4 regions of the Methylobacterium sp. D48H genome follow, and region 4 is predicted to be linked to each of the others. Evidence: riboswitches for the same ligand, from Rfam matches in the RefSeq annotation. Region 4 holds a riboswitch; each other region holds the start of a gene.
The links. Region 4 has a riboswitch for cobalamin ahead of ACLBX8_RS14920 (CbtB domain-containing protein). Riboswitches for the same ligand answer to the same signal wherever they lie in the genome.

Region 1 (2,195 bases), on a different contig from region 4:
AGCGCAGCAGGTTCTCGGTGCTGTTGTAGCGCTCGTGCTCAAGGCCGAGCAGCACGGTGTGGGCGAACGGCCCGGTGTCGAAGTGCCCCACGAGCTCGGCCTGACCGATGGCCACGCCCCACGTGAAGTCGTGCCGGCGGAACTCGCGCAGCAGGGTGCGCCCGTCGTCGAGAAGGCCGGTCGCGCCGGTCTGCAGGCCGGTCAGGCTGCCGGTGTTGAAGTGGCCGGCGACCCTGAGCTGCCAGTCGGCATTGAAGGCGTGATCGAGGCGGATCTGCAGGATCCCGGCTTCTGACACGGAGTCGTCGCCCGGCTCACCGAAGAAGCGGGAGCGCGGTACGAGGCCAAGGCGGTTGTTCACCGCCACCGTCCCGCGGTCGAAGGTCTGGCGGTTGCGCAGGTACTGCGCCTCGACGGTCAACTTGGTGTCCGGGCTGATCAGCCAGCTCACCACGGGCGCAGCCAGGACGCGGTCGCCGTCGACGAAATCGCGGAAGCTGTCCTGCCTCGCGAGCGCGCCGTTGAAGCGGTAGAGGACGGTGCCTTCCTCGTTCAGTGGCCCGCCGGCGTCGACGGTGGTGCGTGCCGTTCCGAAGCTCCCGAACAGCGTGCCCATTTCGACGAAGGGCAAGGCCACGGGCTGCTTGGTCAGGATGTTGATGGTGCCGCCCGGGTCGCTGCGTCCATAGAGTGCCCCGCTCGGTCCCTTGAGCACCTCGATGGACTGCACGTTCTGGGTGTCCGGCGCGCCGTTGTAGCCCCGGGCAATGTTGAAGCCGTTGAAGAAGATATCCTGGGTGGCGAAGCCGCGCACCGAGTAGAGCGCGAGGTTCTGGGCGCCGAAATCGTTCTGCTTGCCGACTCCCGGAACGTAGTCGAGGGCGCGCTCGACGCGCGTGGCGGCGGTGTCCCGCAGGACCTCCTGGGGCACGACGTCGACCTGCTGGGGCAGCGAGAGCCGCGGCGTCACGGTCTTCGTCCCGCTGTAGAGATCCTTGACTTGGTAGGTCGGTGCGGCGGTGTAGCTGCCCTCGACCGAGAGCGGATCGAGAACCACAGCGGCCGCTGCCTCGGCAGGGTCTCCCTGGGCCAGCGTCGGAGATGCGCCCGGAAGGGTAAGCGCGAGCGTGGCGACGCATGCGCGAAACCGCCTTTTGGAAATCGAACGGTACACAGGCCTAGGACCTCGGGACGGCAGTGGCACGTCACCGCGAACGAGGCCTCGCCAGCCGCGCTGGCGCACGGCCGTCTCGACACCCGTCAGGACCACCCCGCCCGACGCGTTTCGCGTGTGACCACGGCTGACGGCAGGTCTCCTGGCTCGCGGGTCGCCGCCCTCGCACCGTCTTCCCGGGGTGACCCAGTGACATGGTGGTGAAGGGCTCGCCGCTTACAGTTGCGGGGGCAGCCGTGGCTTCGGGGATAGCCCCAACCACGTTCCCTTTTGATCCCCGGAGGGAACCGTCAAGGTTGAGCTACGCTTCACGAGAATGTGAGTCAACGCACCGGCTGCTGCCGTTCGACCGGCTCCTGTGAAAGGGCACGCGTGAGGTCGAGGTGACCTGAGTTGCGTCGGCGGAGTGATGACACCTCAAGCTATCCCTGGGCGGGATCGGGAACGCGCGGCGACGGCGCCAACAGGCTCGCCTACTCGACCTTCAGCCGCTTGGCTGCAGCGGGGCAAAGCATCTTGAACTGCTCGACCATGGGCGGCATGCCCGACGCGCACGAGGTGTCGGCGTCAGCCCCGACTGGGAAGCGGGCCTTCCTGACCTGCCCATCGCTGTAACGGTAGCCGACCGTGCCGGTTCGGCAGTTCGCCTCCGCGGTCATCGTGGCTCGGCCTTCGCTCCGTAAGTAATTCGCGACACACTGAGCCGTCGTGAGCTTGCCACCGAACTGCTTGGTTTCCCCGCCGGGGTCGCGTTCGCAATACTCCTGCAGGTCGGCCTTGGTGACGATGCCGCGCATCGTGGCCCGCGCCGTATCGATGCCGTCGCGCTCGACGACCGTGCCGTTCCAGCCTTTGCAGGAGGCGAGCGGGAAATCCCCCGCCGCCAGCGTCGGCGTCACCAAAAAGGGCAAGGCCGCAAGCGCGTAAACGGTGATCCTCAATGGCGTTCCTCCGGCGCGGTCTAGACCGAAGCGGCTCTGACGGTATCTCTTCGGCAAGCGCCAATTCCATTTATCCACAG
Region 2 (2,195 bases), on a different contig from region 4:
ACTGGTCGTTCTCGTCGTGGCGGATGTTGACCACGAGGGCGGCGCGGTCGAAGGGCGTCAGTTGCACCTCGCCGTAGCCGGCTGTGTTGCCGTTGCGTGCCCTGAGGGTGCCGGCACCGAATGCGTTCGGATCAATCGTCAGCAGGCTCTCCTCGTCTCGCTGCGCTCCGAACAGGACGAGGTTGCCGGGCGAGAGAAGGTAGTCGCCACGATACTCGTAGCGCAGGCGCTCGCCGAGGCCGGTCGTCGGCTGGATGGCGAACGGGTCGTACTCGTTCTGCTGCTGGCGATTGAACAGGTTCGAGTAGTTGATCGCGAAGATGTTGTGAAAGCCGACAATGGGCGTCCATTCGGCCTCGTTGCGGGTGTAGAGCTGCTGCACGTCGGCGGCGCTGCGGACCGCGGACGGAAAGGCCGGGAAGGTGCTGAAGTCCGTGCCGGTGAACAGCAGGCGCGAATTGATGAACCGCGTGGTCGAGTTGACCCGGAACGTGTCGGTGAACTGGTAGCCGAGCTTCGCCGAGACCGTCTCGTTGTCGTAGTAGTTTGGGTGGATCGGGCGGCCGAAGGGCACGAGGTCGCGCGGCGTGACCGGCGTCGCGGCCGCTCGGAAGTGCTGGATCGACACCGAGTAGTCGAAGCCGTCCTGCGCCCCGCTGATGCGGCCGAACTGGTTGAAGGTACCGAACGATCCGCCCTCGGTCCGCAGGGTCACGCGCGTCGGCCCCTCGCCCCGCTTGGTCGTGAAGGAGATCACGCCGCCGATGGCGTCGCTGCCGTACAGGCCGCTCTGCGGCCCGCGCAGGACCTCGATGCGGGATAGGTCGTCGGTCAACAACTGACCGAAGTCGAACGAGCCGTTCGGGTTTGAGGGGTCCGTGGCGTCGATGCCGTCGATCAGGACCTTGGTCTGGTTCGAGTTCGCGCCGCGGATGAACACCGAGGTCTGCCCGCCGGGGCCGCCCGTCTGCACCACGTTGAGGCCGGGCACCTGTTGCAGGGCGTCCGGCACGGTGCGCCGTTGCTGGTCTTCGAGCACGCGGTCGGTCAGGACCGTGACGCTCGAACCTGTGGCGGCGATGGGCGTCGGCAATCCGGTGGCCGAGACCGAGATCTCGGCGAGGCTGACCGCGGCCTCGGCCGCAGCCGCTTGCCGGGGGGCATCGGCGAAGGGAGCGGCCACCTGCTGGGCCAGGACCGGCGAGGCAGAAAGAACCGCGCTGCCGATGCAGGACGAAACGAGCGCACGCCTGAGCGCGGGAGAGAGGAAGCAGGACAAGGGACGGCCTCGGGTGACGGCTGTGGCACGTCACCGCGAACGAGGCCTCGGCGGCCGCGTCCTCAAGGGAACCACGGCGCCGCGACACCTCCCAGGACACCCCGCCCGGCAAGCTCCGCGTGTGACCACGGCTGACGGCAGGTCTCCTGGCTCGCGGGTCGTCGCCCTCTCATCGTCTTCCCGGGCGAGGCCGCCCAGTGACGTCGTGATGAAGGACTCGCCGCTTACAGTTGCGGGGGCAGCCGCGGCATCGGCCGAGCCCTCACGGGCGTGACCTCACCGCGTTCCCTTTTGATCCCCGAGGGGAACCGTCACACTCAAGCTAGGCTGCGATGCGTCCATCCGTCAACGCAGGGAAACACCTTGTTCAGATGTGTGGCGTTCGAGGGGAGGCAGTCGCTTCTTCGATACCTCATGCGTAAGTGGCCGCGGGGCGCCTAAGAGCCCGATCCCGTCGAGGCCGCCTTCAGCGCGACGCCAGGCGCGGCTACTACTCGTACACACGTGCATGTCGGCTCAGGGTGGGTTTCTGCCTGTCTGGTTTTGAGCGGATTAGCGGTGAAGCAGACATCGCCGTTGTGCTCGATCTGAGATCTGCAGCATCTGCAACTTCAGGATGTCTCTTCAGCGCACCGCACTCGGCTCGTGGAGCGGGCAGCGGTTGAACCGCTCACGGAACTCGGCCGAATGCCGATAGGGGGCGTTGCGGGCGCGGTTGATGTTGCCAAGAGGTCGGTGCGCTGCGAGGCCTGTCCACACGCTGAACCGCATCTCCTCGTCCACTGCCTGGACCCGTGCAGGGTCCCAACTGTCCTGCGGCTGAACCTGGACAATCCCGACCCGCTGGAACGGTGCCTCGTCCTCCTTCCACTCCACCGTCGGGTCCTCGACCGGCTGGCGCTCAAGGTCGCGACAG
Region 3 (2,195 bases), on a different contig from region 4:
GGCGGGGAAGAGGTCGGGACCGCCCGGCACGTCGAGCCCGTCCAGATCGCACCACAGCGCCACGCAGGCGGTGCCGGAATCCTCGTGGAAGACGAAGCGCTCCTGCCCGTCGAACCGCCCCGGCGGCAGGGCGACGGGGAACAGGAACAGCACCTCGTGCCCGACCTGCCCCTCGTGCGTGAAGATGTTCTCCATGACGCGGGGGCCGCCGAGCACCGAGACGGTGACGCCGAGCTCCTCCTGGAACTCCCGGATCAGGGCGTCCTCGACCCGCTCGCCGAACGCGACGCTGCCGCCGAGCGGCCGGACGCCCTTCAGCCGCCCGTCATCCGCGCGGACCTCGGCCACGAGCAGGCTGTTGCCGCGCCGGGGCAGACCCAGCGCCTTCACGCGAATCTCCGCAGGGGGCCGCCAGACCGTCATCCCGCAGGGGCTAGCCCGTCGTCGGCGCGGTCGCAACGGACCGGCGCACAGTGCGCCGATCCACGGCAACAACCGGACACACGGTTGACGCCCGCCCCCGCTACGGCCAAGCTGTGTTCGACGGTTCCCCTCGGGGATCAAAAGGGAACGCGGTGAGGGGTTCGCCCCGAAGCCGCGGCTGCCCCCGCAACTGTAAGCGGCGAGCCCTTCACCACCACGTCACTGGGTCACCCCGGGAAGACGGTGCGAGGGCGGCGACCCGCGAGCCAGGAGACCTGCCGTCAGCCGTGGTCACACGCGAAACGCGCCGGGCGGGGTGTCCTGGCGGGTGTCGAGGCGCCGCCAGTCCCGAGGGGAGGCGGCCGCCGAGGCCTCGTTCGCGGTGACGTGCCACAGCAAGCGCGCCCGCGACGCCGTTCCCCATGCCCGTCTCCGCCGTCCCGAACCCCTCGAGCCCTGTCGCAGGACGCCGTCGCGCGCCCGCACGGGCAGAGGCTACCGGACAGCGAGTGCATTGTAATGTTATTACAATGCTTGTAGGACGCGGGGGCCGGCGCGCGCCGTGCACGGACCGCTTTCCCCATGTCTCCATCGACCCATCGCTCCTGCCTCGGCGGGCGGGCCCCCCTCTGCGGCGTTCTCCTCGCGCTCCTCGCCAGTCCGGCCGCCGCACAGGAGGCGGTCACGCTGGATGAGCTGTCGGTCGCGGGCGCGGGCGGCGACCCGGGCCGCCTCCCGCCGAACGGGCTCAACCTGCGCACGCCCGACCGGACCGCGAGCCGCCTCGGCCTGACACCGCTGGAGACGCCGGCCAGCCTCGACATCGTGTCGGGCGAGACCGCGCGGCTGCGCGGCCAGGACACGATCGCCGAGGCCGTGACCCAGGACGCGACCGGCATCACCACCATCGCAGCGCCCGGCAACGGCAACGGCGCGTTCACATCCCGCGGCTTCGCCGGCCCGAACTCGATCCAGCAGCTCTACGACGGCACGCGCTTCTACGTCGGCGCCAACACCGTGACCTTCCCGTTCGACACGTGGAACGTCGAGCGGATCGAGGTGCTGCGCGGGCCGTCCTCGGTGCTCTACGGCGACGGCGCCATCGGCGGCGTCATCAACGTGGTGCCCAAGAAGCCGGTCTTCGTGCCGATCAACGCCGCCCGCGCGGTGATCGGCACCGACGGGGTCGCGCGGCTCGCCCTCGATTCCGGCGGCCCGCTGGGCCAAGCGGAGTACGGCGACACCTTCGCGTACCGCCTCAACGTCAGCGGCAATCGCGCCGACGGCTGGATGCGGCCGGAGGGCGATTTCCGCAACCTCGCGGTCTCCGCCGCCCTGCTGTTCCGGCCGAGCGCCGACCTCGCCTTCACCCTGAGCCACGATCTCGGCTACCAGGAGCCCGCCCGCTACTGGGGCACCCCGCTGGTCGAGGGACGGATCCCGGATCTCATCCGGTTCAACAACTACAACGTCCGCGACGCGAAGATCACCTGGGCCGACAACTGGACCCAGCTCAAGACCGAGTGGTCCCCCTCGGCCGACATCACGATCCGCAACACCGCCTACCGGCTCACCAGCCGGCGCCACTGGCTCGACGTCGAGCAGTACAGCTACAACCGCGGCACCGGGCTCGTGGACCGGGGCGACTACCTGGAGATCTACCACAGCCAGGAGCAGGTCGGAGACCGCCTCGACGCGACGGTCCGGGGCAGCCTGTTCGGGCTGCCGAACCAGTTCGTGGCCGGCTTCGACGTGAATCACATCGACTTCCG
Region 4 (2,195 bases):
GTTCTCGAAGACGAGCTTGACCGAGCGGATCCGACCCTCGGCCAGGAGCCGGTCGATGACCATCCGGTAGAACGCGAAGGGCGGCTGCGGATAGTGCGGATCGACCCAGGTGCTGAAGATGTCGCCCGACCGGATGTGGATCAGGAGCTGGTCGTCGGGCTTCACCGGGAAGCTCTTCGGCAGGCCGTTGAACAGCGGCCGGATCACGCTCTGCACGATCGCGCGCGAATCCGTCGGCCCCCGCAGCGCGGTCACGCGCTCGAACTGCGTCGGGTCGAAATACAGGCCCGACAGGAAGTACCCGTCCGACGGCAGCGGCTCGTCCGGCGGGATGAAGGTGATCCCGTCGCAGGTCAGCCGCTCGGTCAGGAAGATCACCTTGCTGCGGTCGACCTTGGGCACTTTGATGTATTTCAGGTTGAGCGCCTTCGCGATCGTCACCGCGATGATGTACTGGACGAGGCAGTTGCCGAAGGCGCCGTTCTCGAACAGCGACAGGCCGACCAGGGCGTGGCTGGCGCGGTCGGGCGCCGACTGGAGCGCGTAGGTGACGTAGACGTTGGCGCCGGGCGTCTCGTTCAGGAGCATCACGTCGAGGCCGAGCATCGCCCGCAGCGCGATCAGGTCGACCGCGGCCTCGTCGGCGCGGATGCCGATGCCGGCGATCCGGGCCGGTTCGGGCGCGGCGATCCGGACCGCGCGCGCCCAGGCCCGCTCGTCGGGGACGATCGCGGCGATGAGGGCGTCCGGGGTCGCGGTCCAGCCGGCGAGGTCCGGCTCGGCCCACGTCACGCCGTCCTGCGAGACCGCCACCGCGACGTCGCCGGGCTCCGCGGGAACCGCCCCCTCCCCCGGCCGCAGGGCGACGGAATGGATCGGGAAGCGGCCGCCGAGGTCGACCTCGAGCCACGTCGTTCCCGTGCCCGCATCGGAGACGATCCGCGGCTCACGGCCGGCCGCGAGATCGACGAGGACCGGGGTCGGATCGTCTGTCGGGGCCATCGGGTCTCCGGGAGTTCAGCGCCCGCGCCGGGGCCGGGCGGGTATCGGGTGCGGCGGTGCCCGCTCCGGGGCGCGGCCGTCAAGCCCGCCCCGATCGCGGGGCGGGCGCGGGAAACGGCCGCGATCCGGCGCCGCTCCGTTGTGTCCCGGCGGTCATGCGTCTACAACGGCCGGGCGACGGTGCCCCGGAGACGGGGTGAAAAGGGAATGCGGTGAGGGGTTTGAAGCCCCGATTCTGCGGCTGCCCCCGCAACTGTGAGCGGCGAGCGCCCGCCAAGCGCCACCGGAGCGATCCGGGAAGGCGGTGGGCGCGCCGAGCCGCGAGCCAGGAGACCTGCCGTCGCGACAGGATCCCGCAATGCCGCCGGTGGGGCGGCTGGAGACGCTTCTGATGACGACGCAAACCCTCGCCGCCGGCACCCGCGCCTCGGAGCGCCCGATCGCCGTCGCGCTCGCGGCCGTGCTGGGCCTCGGCCTGCTGTTCATGGCGGGCTTCTCGCCGGCGATCGCGCTCCACAACGCGGCGCACGATTTCCGGCACACCCAGAACTTCCCCTGCCACTGACGTCCCCGGACCAGGGATGATCATCCGGCTCCTGTCGGCGGCCCTCGCCGCCGGCTTCTTCGCGGCTGCCATCGTGACGGGCCTCGAACTCACGCTGACCTCGCCGCTGATCGTCGCGGCCGAGCGCTACGAGCAGCAGGAGGCGCCGAACCGGGCTGCCAAGGCGCTCCCGGTCAGGGCGTTCCCGATCGTGCTGGCCCATGCCGGGCACGACCACGCCGCGCCCGACGCCGCGCCGGAATGGCAGCCCGCGCCCGGCCTGCCGCGGATGGCCTTCACCGGGCTCGCGACCCTCGTGGGTGGCGTCGGCTACGCGCTGCTGCTCGGCGCGGTGATGCTCGCCTGCGGCCGCGAACCCACGCCGCAGGTCGGCCTCGCCTTCGCGGTGGCCGCCTTCGCCAGCGTCGCCCTCGCGCCGGGCCTCGGCCTGCCGCCGGAACTGCCCGGCAGCGCGGCGGCCCCGCTCGCGACACGGCAGGCGTGGTGGGTGATGACCGCCGCGGCGACCGGGATGGGGCTCTACCTGATCACCATCCGCCGCGCGCTGATCACGATCCTCGGGGGGCTCGTCCTGATCATCGCGCCGCACGTCGTCGGTGCCCCGCAGGCGCCCGAGGCCGCGTCCGAA

Region 1: another riboswitch for cobalamin. It lies ahead of ACLBX8_RS29320 (TonB-dependent siderophore receptor); the one in region 4 lies ahead of ACLBX8_RS14920 (CbtB domain-containing protein).
Region 2: another riboswitch for cobalamin. It lies ahead of ACLBX8_RS27450 (TonB-dependent receptor plug domain-containing protein); the one in region 4 lies ahead of ACLBX8_RS14920 (CbtB domain-containing protein).
Region 3: another riboswitch for cobalamin. It lies ahead of ACLBX8_RS24575 (TonB-dependent receptor); the one in region 4 lies ahead of ACLBX8_RS14920 (CbtB domain-containing protein).

What each region holds. Positions count from the first base shown of each region.
Region 1 covers NZ_JBKFAP010000036.1:27,525-29,719, reverse strand. The annotation lists gene ACLBX8_RS29320 (TonB-dependent siderophore receptor) at 1-970, opposite strand, end outside; cobalamin riboswitch at 1,290-1,481, opposite strand; gene ACLBX8_RS29315 (hypothetical protein) at 1,648-2,115, opposite strand.
Region 2 covers NZ_JBKFAP010000028.1:58,645-60,839, forward strand. The annotation lists gene ACLBX8_RS27450 (TonB-dependent receptor plug domain-containing protein) at 1-1,279, opposite strand, end outside; cobalamin riboswitch at 1,399-1,607, opposite strand; gene ACLBX8_RS27455 (catalase family protein) at 1,904-2,195, opposite strand, start outside.
Region 3 covers NZ_JBKFAP010000020.1:100,936-103,130, reverse strand. The annotation lists gene ACLBX8_RS24580 (NUDIX hydrolase) at 1-390, opposite strand, end outside; cobalamin riboswitch at 528-720, shown strand; gene ACLBX8_RS24575 (TonB-dependent receptor) at 1,006-2,195, shown strand, end outside.
Region 4 covers NZ_JBKFAP010000007.1:140,993-143,187, reverse strand. The annotation lists gene ACLBX8_RS14925 (discoidin domain-containing protein) at 1-1,002, opposite strand, end outside; cobalamin riboswitch at 1,164-1,358, shown strand; gene ACLBX8_RS14920 (CbtB domain-containing protein) at 1,394-1,567, shown strand; gene ACLBX8_RS14915 (CbtA family protein) at 1,584-2,195, shown strand, end outside.